2 regions of the Metaplanococcus flavidus genome follow, and region 2 is predicted to be linked to the other one. Evidence: riboswitches for the same ligand, from Rfam matches in the RefSeq annotation. Region 2 holds a riboswitch; the other holds the start of a gene.

Region 1 (8,286 bases), on a different contig from region 2:
AATCGGTATCCCTGCTGTTAGCAGAGCGAATAAGTACGGTATAAAGAATGCTCCTCCACCATTTTCATAGGCAACGTACGGAAAACGCCAAATGTTTCCCAAACCGATTGCCGAGCCGACTGCCGCCATGATAAAACCGGCGCGTGTACCCCATTGCGAACGTTCCATAATTTCTCCCCCTCTTTAGGAACTTCCAATTTTCTAACAGAAAAATTAGAAGTTTGTATATTTTCAGATTATTAACTAATCTAAAAATAGTATACCGACCAGCAAGAATAAAGTAAAGACAGTTTCTGAGATTTTTTTGAAAAACTATTTTGGCAATAATAAAAAAGCGGAGAGAAATTCTCTCCGCTTTTGATTTAAAGCGCTTTTTCCTTCTTTTCAAGTATGGTTGTCCGTTGTGACCAAGCGATAAACAATATTGCCAGGATAACAATTACCGCAATTAATGACCACAATAGCGAGCCTGTAAATCCTATGACCAAATACCCAACTGACGCAATTGCCGCTGCTGTAAGAGCATATGGAAGCTGAGTGGCTACGTGATCCATATGATTGCTTCCCGCTCCGGTTGAAGACAGGATGGTCGTGTCTGAAATCGGTGAACAGTGATCCCCGAAAACAGCTCCTGCAAGAACAGCCGACAGCGATGCCAATAATAATTCCGGAGCAGCTTCGATCATGATGGTTCCGGCGATTGGCAACAGAATACCGAAAGATCCCCAGGACGTTCCGGTCGAGAATGCCATCACTCCCGCAAGAACGAATAATAATACCGGAAGAACTGAAACGGGAATATTTCCTTCGCTCACCAGTCCTGCAAGATAAGTGCCAGTTTCCAATGCACCGATAAGGTAAGTCAATGACCAGGCGAAAATCAGAATCAGCACAGCGCCAATCATCGATTTGATACCTGCCCAGATTCCTTTGCCGATCCAACCGGCATTGGCCGTTTCATTCTTCTTCATTTGAAGCAGATACAATACGATGGATGTAATTGTTCCAAGAAGTCCCCCGATCAATAATGATAACGGTACATCGGTATTTTCAAAAATCAGCCATACGTCAAATTGCTGACCAGCATTCTGGTAGCCGGTCCACAACATGGCGGCTACAGTACCTGCGACCAATACAAGGATTGGCAGCAACAGATCCAGCACGCGGCCATGGGAATGAGAAGGAAATTCTTCTTTCATTTCACCTGGAATCGATTTCTCCGGATCATAAAGCTCTCCGTTCTCAATTGCTTTGATTTCATGCTTTTTCATTTCACCGAAATCCACATCACGGTAGGCAACGAAAAATACGATGGCAAGTGCAGCTATTACATAGAAGTTCATCGGAGCCATCCATAGGAATGCTTCCAAAGCGGAATACTCCACAAAAGTCTGGCCTGCGAGAATTGTAGCGATGATTCCGATGATGGCTGCTCCCCAGCTCGAAACCGGTGAAACAACACATACTGGCGCAGCAGTGGAATCGATAAAATAAGCAAGTTTCGCACGTGATACTTTATAACGGTCAGTTATCGGACGTGCGACTTGACCAACTGTCAGTGCATTGAAATAGTCGTCGATGAAAATCACGATACCAAGGGCTACTGTCAGAACTTTTGCGCCACGGCGTGATTTGACGCGCTGAGAAGCCCATTCAGCAAAGGCATGGCTCCCTCCGGATAAACTGACGAATGCAGTAATGATTCCGAGTAATAATAAGAATAGAAGAATAAATACATTATAAGCGTTGAAACCTTCGTCCCAGAAAATCACCTGGAATGATGTGAATAATTCCTGCAAAGTGCCAACTGGCGCGAATGAAGTCAGGATCAACGCGGCAGCGATGATACCTACTCCCAGGGACAGCAATACGCGTCGGGTCAATAAGACCATCACGATTGCTATAATCGGGGGCAGGATTGAAAAAATTGTGTTTTCCATGAATGGTTTCCTCCTATATTTTTGATGGAATAGAATGGAGAAAAAAAGCCGGCTCAATCCAAAGGGACAAGCCGGCTTTCTACAATTCGTCTGTGCGGTAAAACATCAAACAACCCTGTAGCTCTCCATTTATGCAAGCATAAATGACAGTGACATCCTTATTAAGAATGTCCCCAGCCCCATTTTCCGGTGACAACAGAAAATGGACTTCGGCAAAACCACCTTTCAAATATGCTCATCGCTGTCACGCTCACATATTCTACTCATCGGTTTTGCAGCCTCTACCCATCGATATACAATTCTTTGTTAGCATATCCTAAAATTGTGGTGAAATCAAGGTCAATTCACAACTGAAAATTCCGTTCATTTCACCATGTTGCTTGAAAAATAGCCGCTGAATACATCCCGAATGAATTCAGGCATAAAATAGGTTTTGGGTGAACGTTTAAATTCCGGGAAAAAATAACCGAACGTAAACATATCCAGTGTAATCAGTTTATAAACTTCGTCACTGTCAGCCCGCTTCCCATTGATGAATAATTGGTGATTCTCCAAGTCCATACCGGTGCGGATCATTTTTCCAAACACCGCACCGCGAAAGCCAAGACCTTTCAGCTCCAGTTGCGGCCACTCTGAATTCATCGACTGCAGATAAATTTCTTTCAATTCCGCACCAGTCAACTCGATCATACAGGGATTGATGGGATGTGGCAGCATCCGGTGAAAATCGTAGCGCGTAACTTCCCCAGAAGGCATATCTTCCATAAACAGCCCTGCGTTGAATAACGCACAATCCGCCCTTGAAAATTCAATCATCGCTTTTCCGAATAATTGAGCCATTTCCGATTCCTTGAACCATTCCGCTTTTAAAGCTACCTCATTATGGAATACTGTGTCCTTCAACAATGCTCTGCCTTCTGTTCTCCGGTCCCGGTCATAATACTCGTCCGGATTATCAAGTTTTTCGGTTTCAATCAAATAGGCTTTTTTCTTCTTCAGGTCTTCGTCAATGATGACGTGGCCGATATAGGCGCCAAATTTACCGGCTGCACCCAGCAGCACATCACCAATCTGCTTCCCGTCATGAAAAATATGGTGAGTGTGCGCACCAAGTATAAGGTCGATATCCTGACAGGATTCCGCCAGTATTTCATCTTCCCTTACCCCAAGGTGCGATAAGCAGACGATGAAGTCCGTGTGAGCTTTAATCTCTTCGACCGACTGAACAATGGATTCCCTCGCTGCCGTCAATTGCCACCCCAATCTTTCATAAAAAGGAGTAAATTCAGCAGTGGCACCAACCAGGCCGATGCGTTGCCCTTCCGGTGTCACCCGTATCTTATAAGGTTTCGCCCAGTTCGGACGTTCTCCATTTCCCCCAAAGAGATTAGAGAGAATCACATCAAAATCAGCCTCTGCATATAACGTATCCAGCTCTTCTTTCGATAATGTTATTCCTTCATTATTGCCAATCGTCACTGCATCATAGGACGCACCGTTCAGCATCTGCACATTGCCTTTGCCTGCCGTGCCTTCAGTGAAAGGATGCGAACGGTCCACATGATCGCCGATGTCAAGAATGAGACAGAAATCGCCCATTTCTTCATGCCAGCGTTTCCTTCCAACTAAAAAGGCATGGATACTCGGCCAATTGTCAAAATGGCTGTGCAGATCATTTGTATGATAAATATGAATGGTTTCAGCCATTTACAACACCTCTTTACGGCCTTTCGTCAAAATTCCTCTTCAAACAGATCAAGCTGTTTTGGGGCAAGGTCTTCAAACACCAGCCTGTTCATCTGCTGGAATTGTTTTGCGTCACCGGCAGCGTGTCCGCCGGAATTATTATTAAAAATGATATAAACTTGATCCGTGGTTCTTTCCAGTACCTTTGCAGCTTCGCTTATTTCTTTCAATTCATCTTCGTTATAATCATATAAATAACGGACTTCCCGCCAATTTTTCGCATTTCCGACATTGATCCAGCCGTGGACATTACGGCCATGCAGCCGGAATAAAACTTTGTCTTTCCTTGTCGAAACAGGAACAAGAGGAATTGAACCATCCCCTGCCTGCGGTTCATCACAGACAGAATGGATCAAATTATGTTCCCTCAGGAATTCAAAGGTTTTTTCACGGAATCCATCGGCATACCATGATTGATGGCGAAACTCGATTGCCAGATCAAATTCACTTAATTTATTGGTCATCCTTCTTATTTCATCCACATTTTCTTTAATACAATCAAACCAGGGGGGAAATTGCAACAGGACCATCGCCAGTTTGCCTGCTTCTTTGAGCGGACGGATGGATTTGATATACGCTTCATACATTTCCTCTTCCGTATCAAAAGGATTTTCTCCGCGCAGATGGCCTGTCATTCCCTGATAGGCTTTTACGATAAATTGAAAAGAGTCAGGTGTTTCGTCAATCCATTTCCGGATATTTCTCTCAGGTTGAACTGCATAAAAAGAAGAGTCCAATTCGACAATCGGAAAATGTCCAGCGTAATCGGTCAATTTGTCTTTCTGTTTCGAACCCGGACTGTACACATCCGGATGGTCTCCCCAACCAGTAAGTCCCGCATAAATCATTAGGCCACCTCCGAAATGCTTGCTGCTTCAATGATAGCACAGAAAATATGGAACGTCTTATTCTGGAAATTGATGTAACGCAAAAAAAGTCTCCGCTGCTTTTCAGCAGCGGAGACTTTCAGGGAATCCAATCGATTAGCCGATTGAACCTTCCATTTCGAATTTGATCAAACGGTTCATTTCAACCGCATATTCCATAGGAAGTTCTTTTGTAAATGGTTCGATGAAGCCCATAACGATCATTTCAGTCGCTTCCTGTTCAGAAACGCCTCGGCTCATCAAGTAGAACAATTGCTCTTCAGAAACTTTAGAAACTTTCGCTTCGTGCTCCAAAGATACATTGTCATTCAGGATTTCATTGTATGGGATCGTATCTGACGTGGACTCGTTGTCCATGATCAACGTATCACATTCAATGTTCGAGCGTGCGCCGTCGGCTTTGCGGCCGAAACGGACGATTCCGCGGTACGATACTTTACCGCCTTGTTTCGAAATTGATTTCGAAACGATGGATGATGAAGTATTTGGTGCCATGTGGATCATTTTCGCGCCGGCATCCTGATGCTGGCCTTTGCCTGCGATGGCGATTGACAGGGTCATGCCGCGTGCGCCTTCGCCGCGCAGGTATACTGCAGGATATTTCATCGTCAACTTCGATCCGATGTTGCCGTCAATCCATTCCATAGTGCCGTTGGCATCAACGAATGCACGTTTTGTAACGAGGTTGTAAACGTTGTTTGCCCAGTTCTGGATAGTTGTGTAACGGCAATAAGCATCTTTTTTAACGATGATTTCAACTACTGCAGAGTGCAGTGAATTTGTCGTATAAACCGGAGCTGTACAGCCTTCAACATAATGGACACTTGCGCCTTCGTCCACGATGATCATTGTACGTTCAAACTGCCCCATGTTTTCCGAGTTGATACGGAAATATGCTTGCAATGGTGCTTCAACTTTAATATTTGGCGGAACGTAGATAAATGATCCACCTGACCAAACAGCCGTATTCAGTGCAGCAAATTTATTGTCCGCTGCCGGAATTACTGTCTGGAAATATTCACGGAACAGGTCTTCGTTTTCGCGAAGTGCAGCATCCGTGTCTTTAAAGATGATGCCCATGTCTTCCAGTTCCACTTTCATGTTGTGGTAGACCACTTCGGATTCGTATTGTGCGGAAACACCTGCAAGGTATTTTTGTTCCGCTTCAGGGATACCGAGTTTATCAAACGTCCGTTTGATTTCTTCCGGCACTTCGTCCCATGAAGTTTGGCTCGCCTCTGAAGGTTTCACGTAATACGTGATTTCATCAAAGTCCAATGGCGCCAAGTCTCCGCCCCATTGTGGCATAGGCATTGAATAGAACATTTTAAGAGCTTTTAAGCGGGAATCAAGCATCCACTCGGGTTCGCTTTTAATTTTTGAAATCTCTCTGACAATGTCTTCCGTCAATCCGCGCTTTGAGCGGAAAATCGAGACGTCCTTGTCATGAAACCCATATTTATAATCATCCATTTCGGGCATTTTTTTCGCCATCATCGTTCCTCCGTTCTTGTGTTACGATTTTTCTTGCTCGTGCACACCTTTTTCCATAGCTTTCCAGGCGAGTGTCGCGCATTTGATTCGTGCCGGGAATTGTGAAACTCCCTGCAGCGCTTCGATATCGCCCAGATCCGTGGAATCGTCATAATCTTTGCCAAGCATCATATCTGAAAAAGTCTTGGAAAGACCAAGAGCTGTTTCCACATCTTTGCCTTTTACTGCCTGGGTCATCATTGAAGCGGAAGCCATCGAGATTGAACAACCTTCCCCATCAAACTTCGCATCTTTCACGATTCCGTCTTCGACCTGCAAGGTCAAAAGGATACGGTCTCCGCATGTCGGGTTGTTCATTTCGATATTGATGCTGTCCTTTTCAATGGTGCCTTTATTTCTTGGCGTTTTATAATGGTCCATAATTACGGACCGATACAATTGGTCTAAGTTTTTAAAAGACATCGTTGAAATACTCCTTTGCAGAGCGTAATCCTTCTACTAAACGATCGACATCCGATTCGCCATTATAGAGATAAAAACTGGCACGGGCGGTAGCTGATACTTCCAGCCATTTCATCAATGGCTGTGCGCAATGATGTCCTGCGCGAACAGCGATGCCGCTCATATCAAGAACTGTTGCCACATCATGCGGATGGACATCGTTTAGATTGAACGTCACAATACCTGCCCGTTGTGCCGGATCTTTCGGACCGTATATTTCAAGACCGTCAATTCCGCTCATTTTTTCCATGGCGTATGCCGCCATTTCATGTTCATGCTTTTCGATTTCGTCCAAACCGATTTCGTTCAGAAAATCGATGGCAGCGCCCAAGCCGACAGCTCCGGCTATAATCGGTGTGCCCCCTTCGAATTTCCATGGCAGCTCTTTCCATGTCGAATCGTATAGGCCGACGAAATCAATCATTTCACCGCCGAATTCGACCGGTTCCATGTCATTCAATAAAGCTTTCTTTCCATATAATACACCAATTCCGGTCGGCCCGACCATTTTATGGCCTGAGAAGGCGAAGAAATCACAGTCCAATTGCTGGACATCGATTTTCAGATGAGGAGCAGCCTGTGCTCCGTCAACTACCATCACCGCCCCATGTTCATGGGCGACACGTGCAACTTCCTTTACAGGGTTCATCGTTCCGAGCACATTTGAAACATATACCATCGAAACGATTTTAGTCCGTTCAGTAATTGTTGATTCGACCTGCTCCATTGAAATGGTGCCGTCTTCTTCAAGTTCGATATATTTCAGGATCGCTCCGCGCTCTTTCGCCAATTGCTGCCACGGAATAATATTTGAATGGTGTTCCATGTAAGTGATGACAATTTCATCGCCTTCATCCACATTAGCCCGTCCGTAGCTTTGCGCTACCAGATTGATGGCTGTAGTTGTACCACGAAGGAATACAATTTCTTCGGTAGAATCGGCATTGATGAATTTCTGCACTTTTTCACGGGCGCCTTCATATTTTTCTGTAGCGCGGTTGCCAAGCGTGTGTACACCGCGATGCACATTGGAATTATCAAATTTATAATAATTCTCCAATGCTTCAATCACTTGTACCGGCTTTTGGGATGTTGCTGCGCTGTCCAGATAAATCAATGGGTTGTCATTGATTTCTTGATTCAGTATAGGAAAATAGCTTTTTATCTCTTGGTTGATCATTAGCGGACTTTCCTTTCGATAACCTCCGTCAATTGCTTTTTAACGCCTTCAATTGGCAACACGTTAACTACCGGTGCCAGGAAACCGTGAATAACAAGACGTTCAGCTTCTTGTTTCGTAATTCCTCGGCTCATCAGATAATACAATTGCAGTGGATCTACCCGGCCGACCGACGCTGCGTGGCCTGCTGTAACGTCATCTTCATCGATCAACAGGATTGGGTTGGCGTCGCCGCGAGCATTCGGGCTAAGCATCAACACACGTGATTCCTGTTCCGCATTCGATCTGACTGCACCATGTTCGATCTTGCCGATGCCGTTGAAAATAGAAGAAGCGGAATCTTTCATAACGCCGTGCTTTAAAATCTGTCCATCCGAATCTTTGCCCCAGTGTACTACCTTTGTTGTAAAGTTCTGTTTTTGGCTGCCTCGTCCGACTACGACAGTTTTCGTATCGCCGATTGAGTTATCGCCTACAAGATGCGTAACATTTTCAGAGATCGTATCGCTGTCGTTCATCATGCCGAGTGCCCATTCGA
Region 2 (8,286 bases):
AAGCCGCCGCCGAATGCTGTTTTACTGTATCCGACGCTGAGGTGGATGGTGCGGCCCGCTCTTCTGGCCTGCCGGATCCGCATCGCGATGTCTTCGCACATTTCCAGAATGATCGTCATGATTTCGTCCGTTTCTATGTAATCTCGGTAAAGAATCTGCCCTTTGCCGTAGCTGACCTGGCCGGCGACTATGGGAGAGCCGAGTTCCGACAGATCGATGCCGTTCGCATGCTGGTACAGCTGATGGCCGAGGATGCCGAAGCGCTCTTCCAGCGTTTTGACGTCGGTGCAGGCGAGATCGCCAACGGAAAAAATGCCCATGCTGTTGAACGTCTGTTCCGTGCGGGAACCGATTCCCCACATTTTGCTGAGCGGAGCTATGGGCCATAATTTTTTCGGCACATCGTCATAGGTCCATTTGGCGAAGCCGAGCTGTTTGGCATCCAGATCCAGCGCCAATTTTGCCAACAGCATATTGGGGCCGACGCCGACAGCGGAAGGCAGGCCGAACTGCCGGAGCAGCGCATCCTGGATATGAGTGATGAGCGTTTCTTTGTCACCCCATAACAAGCCGACATTCGTGAAATCGATAAAGCTTTCATCGACGCTGTAGACATGGACCGCATCTTTGGGGACAAATTCGGCGATGAGTTCGGTGATCGCCATGGAAACGCGCAGAAAAAATTCCATTTTCGGTTCCAGCAGCCGGATCCGCGGATCATCAGGAATTTCAAACAGCCGGGTGCCGGTCTTAACGCCAAAGTCTTTTTTCATCTGAGGTGAAGCCGCAAGGACGACGCTGCCTTTCCGCTCCTGATTGCCGACAACGGCGATATGGGCTGTCAACGGGTCGAGCCCTTCCCGGATGGCTGCGCAACTGGCGTAAAAGCCGCGCATATCAAGGCAGACAATGGTCCGTTCAGGCAATTCCTTCATCCTCATATCATCGCCTCCTACAGTAAGAACATTTGTTCTTATTCTATACCTCCAAATCAGGGCGAACAATCCTCTTTTCCGAAATAAACCAATTGCCATCAAATATTGGCGTGAATGATCGATTTTCATTATGTGTATATTTATATATGAATTGAACTAATAATTTTGAGCAATCGATATTCCACAAAACAGCTTGCTTGCCTGGGGGCTCGCGCTGAACTAACTCGGGCTCACCGCCCGAGTGGATTTCAGCACTTCGCTTGGTCCCCTGGGCGTCTTCGCTGTTTTGCTCCATATCTAAGCCATTCTCTTAGCACCGGCGCGGCTCAGGAGCAGGCGAATGCCGACCGGAGCAATAAGACGAGTGATCTTCTCGGCTTATTGCGGGAGGCAAGGTGTGCCAAACGAAGATGGCACCTCCTTTGCGACGAGCTTGCGCAGGAGCATAATCTTGGCACTGTCCATAGCGCCAAAGCGTTATATCTAAACTCATACTTTATTTCAAATAATATAGAGGTGGGAGCAGGTATAAATTGAGAGAGGTGAAAGCATATGAAATTGTTCCGTTTACCTGCCATTGGAGAGGGTAGAGTAGGAATAGGCAAAAAAATAGCTAGTGAAAAATACGCATGCTATAATCGGTTTAGAGTTTGGTAAAACTAAGGAGGAATTATTCATGGCAATCGTACACGGAACAGATCAAAACTTTTCACAGGAAGTATCAGAAGGATTAGTACTAGTTGATTTTTGGGCAACTTGGTGTGGTCCATGTAAGATGATAGCTCCTGTATTGGAAGAGTTGGATGCTGAAATGAGCGATAAAGTAAAAATCGTAAAAGTGGACGTTGATGAAAACCAGGAAACTGCTGGACAATACGGCATCATGTCAATTCCGACGCTTCTTCTATTGAAAGATGGAGAAACAGTAGATAAAGTTGTAGGATTCAGACCAAAAGAAGCATTGGCTGATTTGGTTAACCAACACGCATAATTCTTAACCGGGTCCTGGGTGGCCCGGTTTTTTAATAGGGTGAGAATATGGCAAATGAAATGATTCAACATAAATTGGCTGTCCTTCCAGACCAGCCTGGCTGTTATCTGATGAAGGACCGGCAGGAAACAATTATCTACGTGGGCAAGGCGAAAGTGCTGAAAAATCGCGTGCGCTCTTATTTTACGGGCAGCCACGATGCGAAAACCCAGCGCCTCGTCAATGAAATCGAGGATTTTGAATACATTGTCACGTCTTCCGACAAGGAAGCGCTGATTCTGGAATTGAATCTCATCAAGAAATACGACCCGAAATACAATATCATGCTGAAGGATGATAAATCCTATCCTTATTTAAAAATTACGGGGGAACGGCATCCAAAGCTGATCATTACGCGGCAGGTGAAAAAGGATAAAGGGAAATATTTCGGCCCTTATCCGAATGCCTATTCGGCGAGCGAAACAAAGAAACTGCTCGACCGGCTGTATCCGCTGCGCAAATGCCATCAAATGCCCGACCGCGCCTGCCTTTATTATCATATGGGGCAATGTCTGGCGCCGTGCATCAAACCGGTGGAAAAAGAGACCTATACCGAAATGATCGACTCGATTTCGCGTTTCCTGAACGGTGGGTTCCGTGAAGTCAAACAGGACCTCGTCGAGAAAATGTCCGAAGCGGCGGAAAATCTGGAATTTGAACGCGCCAAGGAATACCGCGACCAGATCAGCCACATCGAAAACGTCATGGAAAAACAGAAGATGGCGATGAACGATTTCACCAACCGCGATGTTTTTGGCTATGCCGTCGACAAAGGCTGGATGTGTGTGCAGGTCTTTTTTGTGCGCCAGGGCAAACTGATCGAACGCGACGTTTCACTGTTTCCGCTTTACCGCGATCCGCAGGAAGAGTTCATGACCTATCTCGGCCAGTTTTATGAAAAATCGAATCATGTGAAACCGAATGAGATCCTATTGCCGGAGGGCGAAGATGCGGAACTCGTCAAGGACTGGCTTGGTGTCCGGACGCTTGTCCCTCAGCGCGGCAAGAAGAAAGACCTTGTGCTGCTGGCGAAGAAAAATGCTGAAATCTCGATAACAGAGAAGTTTCAGCTGCTGGAGCGCCAGGAAGTGCGGACAATCGGTGCCTGCCAGGAACTTGGCGATGCCATGAACATCCAGACCCCGCTGCGCATAGAGGCTTTCGATAATTCACATATCCAGGGAGCGGATGCCGTGTCAGCGATGATTACGTTCATCGACGGCAAACCTTCCAAAAAAGATTACCGGAAATATAAAACGCGCACCGGCTCGAAACCGGATGATTACGCGGCTATGCGGGAAGTTATCCGCCGCCGCTACTCGCGTGTGCTGAAAGACGGATTGCCGCTGCCGGATCTCATTGTCATTGACGGCGGCAAAGGGCAGATATCATCGGCGCGTGAGGTTCTGGAAGATGAACTCGGCTTGTCGGTTCCGATTGCCGGCCTTGCGAAAGATGCCAAGCACCAGACTTCGCAATTATTATACGGCGATCCGGTCGAAGTGGTGCCGCTCAAACGGACCAGCGAAGCATTCTACCTGATGCAGCGCATCCAGGATGAAGTCCACCGATTCGTCATCACGTTCCACCGCCAATTGCGCGGCAAGAACTCGATAGTTTCTGCGCTTGATGGGCTGGAAGGAGTAGGGCCGAAACGCCGGCAGCAACTGCTCAAGCATTTCGGTTCCGTCAAACGAATCAAAGAAGCTGACGCTGTCCAGTTGATGGAAGCCGGCATGCCCGAAAAGCTGGCGGAATCGATCCAGCAGCATTTTTCAGGCGAAACATTGTCATCCGAGTAAGTTCGTGTTATCGTAATAGCATATTTAGATCACTTTTAAAAAGTGGTGATAGAGGCGCGACCGTCAAAAGTAGCCATCCGGAGATTTGCAGAATCTGTGAAGGATGGGAAAAGGGACGCTCGCCGAAGTGTGTGAAGGCTGCAGCCGAACACGCTGGTTCTGCATTTAAGAGATGCAGGGCTGTCAGAGTCAATCTCTGGAGGGCTATCTCACATGGACGTTTTATTTCGTACATGATGAAAGAGGTAGTTTGCCGGTTAGACGGCAGGCTGCCTTTTTTTGTGTCTAGTTCCGGCGTCCAGCCCCTCGGGATCTTAAGTCAGTCTACCTATGTGGCAAAAAGCGCCACTTCGGTATCCTGCCTTAAGCCTGTCGGGGCTGAACGGACGCCTGCACTTTTCGCAATGGGAGCCACATACTGATGTGGGAGTGGATAAAAGATGGAAACAGTAGTTATGAAATTTGGCGGAACGTCAGTGGCGACGCCAGAGAATATTATCGGCGTAGCGAAACGGGCAATAATGGAAAAAGAACAAGGGAAACGGGTCGTCATTGTGGTTTCCGCAATGGGCAAGACCACAGACACATTGCTCGGATTGGCCGCAGAAATTTCTGTCGAACCGCCGAAGCGGGAGATGGATATGCTGCTGGCGACAGGCGAACAGGTGACGATTTCACTCCTGGCGATGGCATTCAAACAGCTTGGCCACGAAGCGGTATCGTTCACTGGGTGGCAGGCAGGTATTGAAACGGAATCCGTTCCACGCAATGCACGGATCGAGCAGATCCATACCGAACGGCTGGAAGCGGTTCTGGAAAACGGATTTTTCGCAGTCGTCGCCGGATTCCAGGGCGTCGACAGCATCGGCAACATCACGACGCTCGGACGCGGCGGCTCCGACACGACAGCTGTGGCACTCGCTGCCGCTTTAAAAGCGGAGAAATGCGACATCTTTACGGATGTCGACGGCGTCTACACGTCCGACCCGCGCTATGTCAGCGGCGCACGCAAGCTGGAGCAGATTTCGTACGATGAAATGCTGGAACTCGCGAACCTTGGCGCCGGCGTACTGCATCCGCGCGCAGTGGAATTCGCGAAAAACAACAACGTCCCATTAACCGTCCGGGCAAGTTATTCCGACGAACCGGGAACTATCATACAAGAGGTGGTCACTGTGGAAAAAAATCTGATTGTCCGAGGCGTAGCATTCGAGCCGGGCATTGCGCGTGTAACCGTTACATACAATAAACCCTTCAACGGTTCATTGGCGAATATCTTTATGACCCTGGCGGAAAATCTGATCGATGTGGACATCATCGTCCAAAGCATCTCGGACGAATTCCAGCCTTCGGTGTCATTTTCAATAAAAGAGGACAGCCTGGAAGAAGTGCGCCGTGTGCTTGATGTCAATAAAGAAACGATCGGCTTCCAATCCACCGAATTTGAAGTCGGACTGGCGAAAGTCTCCATCGTCGGCTCCGGTATGGTATCGAACCCGGGTGTTGCAGCCCGCATGTTCGACATCCTGCGCCAATCGGAAATTCCGGTGAAAATGGTCAGTACTTCGGAAATCAAAATTTCTGTCGTGGTGCCAGGTGTGGATATGGAAAAATCAGCGAACACGCTGCACGCGGCTTATGGACTGGAGTGAGAAAGGGCTAGGCATTTTTGCGAAGCAGTACGCTTAGAGTGGCGGAAATAGCAAAGTAGCAAAGGCCAAAAGCGGATTATTATCGCCGGGCGATAATAATCCAATGTCTTGAGGAAATCTTCGCATCCGCGAAGATTTTTTCAATTCGTCATTTGAACCTGATTCATTAATGTTATAATTCAGATAATTAACTGGAGAGGCGGGGATTCGGATAGGGGAGGAACGATTGGCGATGGGTGAGTGTTTGCGGCTGCTGATGGAGCGGCTGCCGGCTGGACATTCACAACAAGTATACCTGCAAAAGGAATTGCATCGATATGAAGCAGGGGTGCGGGGCGAGCAACGGCTCCACGATAAAATGATTGAATTTCATTGGCATGAACCTTATGAACTTTTGTGGGATACCGGCTTGCGGCTGGATGACTGGAAAGTTCAAATCGACGGCCTGCTGGTGACTCCGCGCTGCCTGATCATCATCGACTCGAAGAACATCAGCGGGAAGATCCATTTTGACGGGTCAACACAAGAATGTTATCGATTCAACAATGAAGGCGAAAAATGGGTATTCGATGATCCACGGGTGCAGCTCGCCAAGCATGTACGCTTTCTTGAGCTGTGGCTGGATAAAAGGAAGATTCCGCATCCCCCAATTTTTGGAGTGGCAGTTTTTACGCCAAAGCATTGCGAATTTATTTCGAAGCCGGCGGGCCTGAATATCTGCAAGACGTATCAGGTGGTCGAAACGGTTTATAGAATTCTGGAATCACAGAAAACAACGGCTGACTCCCCTAAGCCGCACAGAATTCGAAGAGTCATCGAATCGAACAGCCATCCATATGAAAGGCCGCCGCTGTGCGACTATTACCGGATCGACCCGCGTGAGCTGAAGACGGGTGTGAAATGCGTCGAGTGCCGGGGAATTGCGGTGGAGAGGATAAACAAGGTTTGGCGATGTATAGTTTGCGGCCACCGGAATAAGGACGCGCATAAGCTGGTTCTACAAGAGTATTTTGAGTTGATAGGTTCGGAAATAGACACTAAGGAGTTCGGGAGATTTACCGGGGTAGAATCCAGATATACTATCTATAGGATGCTTTCTGGAGCAGGCTTGAAGATTAAAGGCGCGAAGAAGAATCGTAAGTATTTAAAAATAGAATGATTTTGTGTTTGATGCACCTTCATGTGAGGTGTATTTTTTTATTTAAAATATCCAAAAAATCTCATTCTGCACACAAAACGAATTTATCGCACACAAATCGGTTTAATCGCACACAAATTTAAATAATCGCACACAAATTTTATTTATCGCACATAAAAATGGATTACCGCACACAAACCAATTTTGCCACTCATCCCAACTGAAATACCCCACAAAAAACCGCCCCCACACCCACGGAGACGGCCGATCCTTGTCATATTCAGATTAAACTTGCTCGCGCAGGTCAGTTTTCAGCGTAATTCGGACCGATTTCTTCTTCGGCAGCACTTCTTCGTAAGCTTCCGTCAAGAATCCACCGAGTTTTTGCTTCTGCTGGGCCAAAAAGCCGGCCTCAAGTTTGAAACATCGATTTTCCATCTTAAAAGGACGCAAGATAAAAATTATTTCATCTTTTCCTGACTTTTCTGTCACTAAATCGCCAAATTCTGCCTGGAGGAAGAAGTCGGCTGCTTCATCGAGAGAGAAGAGCGGGAATTTGCGGGCGAGTGATTTGCCGGCCCAATAGAGGACGTCGCTCTCGTGTTTTCCCAATATGTCGGATAATACATGGTCACGAATAATTTCATAGCCAAAATGATTGTTTATTTCAGGTTCTTTTGCAGTCATTGTAAACCCACTTTCAATAAGGTGAAACCCGGTAGGGAATCTGCTGAATTAACGTACGTTGCCTTGACGCTCCTAATTGAGCGGAGTACAATAAATATGTCATATTATTGTATCATGATGTTCCATGCAGTCAATGGATGCTTTCGTAAAATATCGATTGCAGCATTCACTGCCTTATTAATGTTTTGAGGAGGCTAACAGTTTTGGATAATCGTGAATTTTTATTGCGCAGGTTGCACTCATTGCTGGGAATCGTTCCAATCGGTTTATTCCTTGTACAGCATTTGTTCATCAACCACTTCGCAACACAAGGTGTCGAGGCATTTAATACCGCATCCCACTTCATGGCGAACCTTCCGTTCGTAATTTTCCTGGAGATTTTCGTTATTTATCTGCCGATTATGTATCACGCTTTCTACGGTGTATACATAGCATTCACGTCACGCAACAACGTAGGGAAATACAGCTATATGCGCAATATTCTATTTAAGTTGCAGCGTTATACGGGCGTATTCCTTGTAGTATTCATCGCATGGCACGTGTTTGAAACCCGTTTCCAGGTGGCAATCGGCGCTGCAGAGGCTGATTTCAACATGATGGCCAACATTCTGGACAATCCGTGGATGTTTGCATTCTACGTTGTCGGTGTTCTAACAGCTACTTTCCACTTTGCGAACGGCCTATGGTCATTCCTTGTAACTTGGGGGATCACGCAGTCCGAAAAAGCTCAGCGATATACGACGTACTTCACACTTTTGGTGTTCCTGGTATTGTCAATTATTGGTATCCGTGCTTTATTCGCATTCGTTTAATACGAAATCGATTATTGGTGAATTAAAAGAGGAGTGAATACCAAAATGGCGAAAGGCAAACTTATTATTGTCGGTGGCGGGCTTGCCGGTTTGATGGCGGCTGTAAAAGGCGCTGAGGCTGGTGCGTCAATCGATTTATTTTCAATCGTTCCGGTTAAAAGATCCCACTCGGTTTGTGCACAGGGCGGAATCAACGGAGCGGTAAACACGAAAGGTGAAGGCGATTCACC

The links. Region 2 has a riboswitch for lysine ahead of ACFQ1X_RS03335 (aspartate kinase). Riboswitches for the same ligand answer to the same signal wherever they lie in the genome.
Region 1: another riboswitch for lysine. It lies ahead of ACFQ1X_RS13310 (Na+/H+ antiporter NhaC family protein); the one in region 2 lies ahead of ACFQ1X_RS03335 (aspartate kinase).

The regions. Positions count from the first base shown of each region.
Region 1 covers NZ_JBHTKI010000021.1:5,228-13,513, forward strand. Annotated here, with positions in the region: gene ACFQ1X_RS13305 (sodium-dependent transporter) at 1-168, opposite strand, end outside; gene ACFQ1X_RS13310 (Na+/H+ antiporter NhaC family protein) at 363-1,940, opposite strand; lysine riboswitch at 2,051-2,232, opposite strand; gene ACFQ1X_RS13315 (bifunctional metallophosphatase/5'-nucleotidase) at 2,304-3,647, opposite strand; gene ACFQ1X_RS13320 (DUF72 domain-containing protein) at 3,674-4,534, opposite strand; gene sufB (Fe-S cluster assembly protein SufB) at 4,670-6,067, opposite strand; gene sufU (Fe-S cluster assembly sulfur transfer protein SufU) at 6,089-6,529, opposite strand; gene ACFQ1X_RS13335 (cysteine desulfurase) at 6,519-7,748, opposite strand; gene sufD (Fe-S cluster assembly protein SufD) at 7,748-8,286, opposite strand, start outside.
Region 2 covers NZ_JBHTKI010000006.1:146,637-154,922, forward strand. Annotated here, with positions in the region: gene ACFQ1X_RS03320 (Y-family DNA polymerase) at 1-941, opposite strand, end outside; gene trxA (thioredoxin) at 1,612-1,926, shown strand; gene uvrC (excinuclease ABC subunit UvrC) at 1,974-3,767, shown strand; lysine riboswitch at 3,809-3,982, shown strand; gene ACFQ1X_RS03335 (aspartate kinase) at 4,208-5,419, shown strand; gene ACFQ1X_RS03340 (nuclease-related domain-containing protein) at 5,652-6,578, shown strand; gene ACFQ1X_RS03345 (YslB family protein) at 6,843-7,244, opposite strand; gene ACFQ1X_RS03350 (succinate dehydrogenase cytochrome b558 subunit) at 7,448-8,056, shown strand; gene sdhA (succinate dehydrogenase flavoprotein subunit) at 8,102-8,286, shown strand, end outside.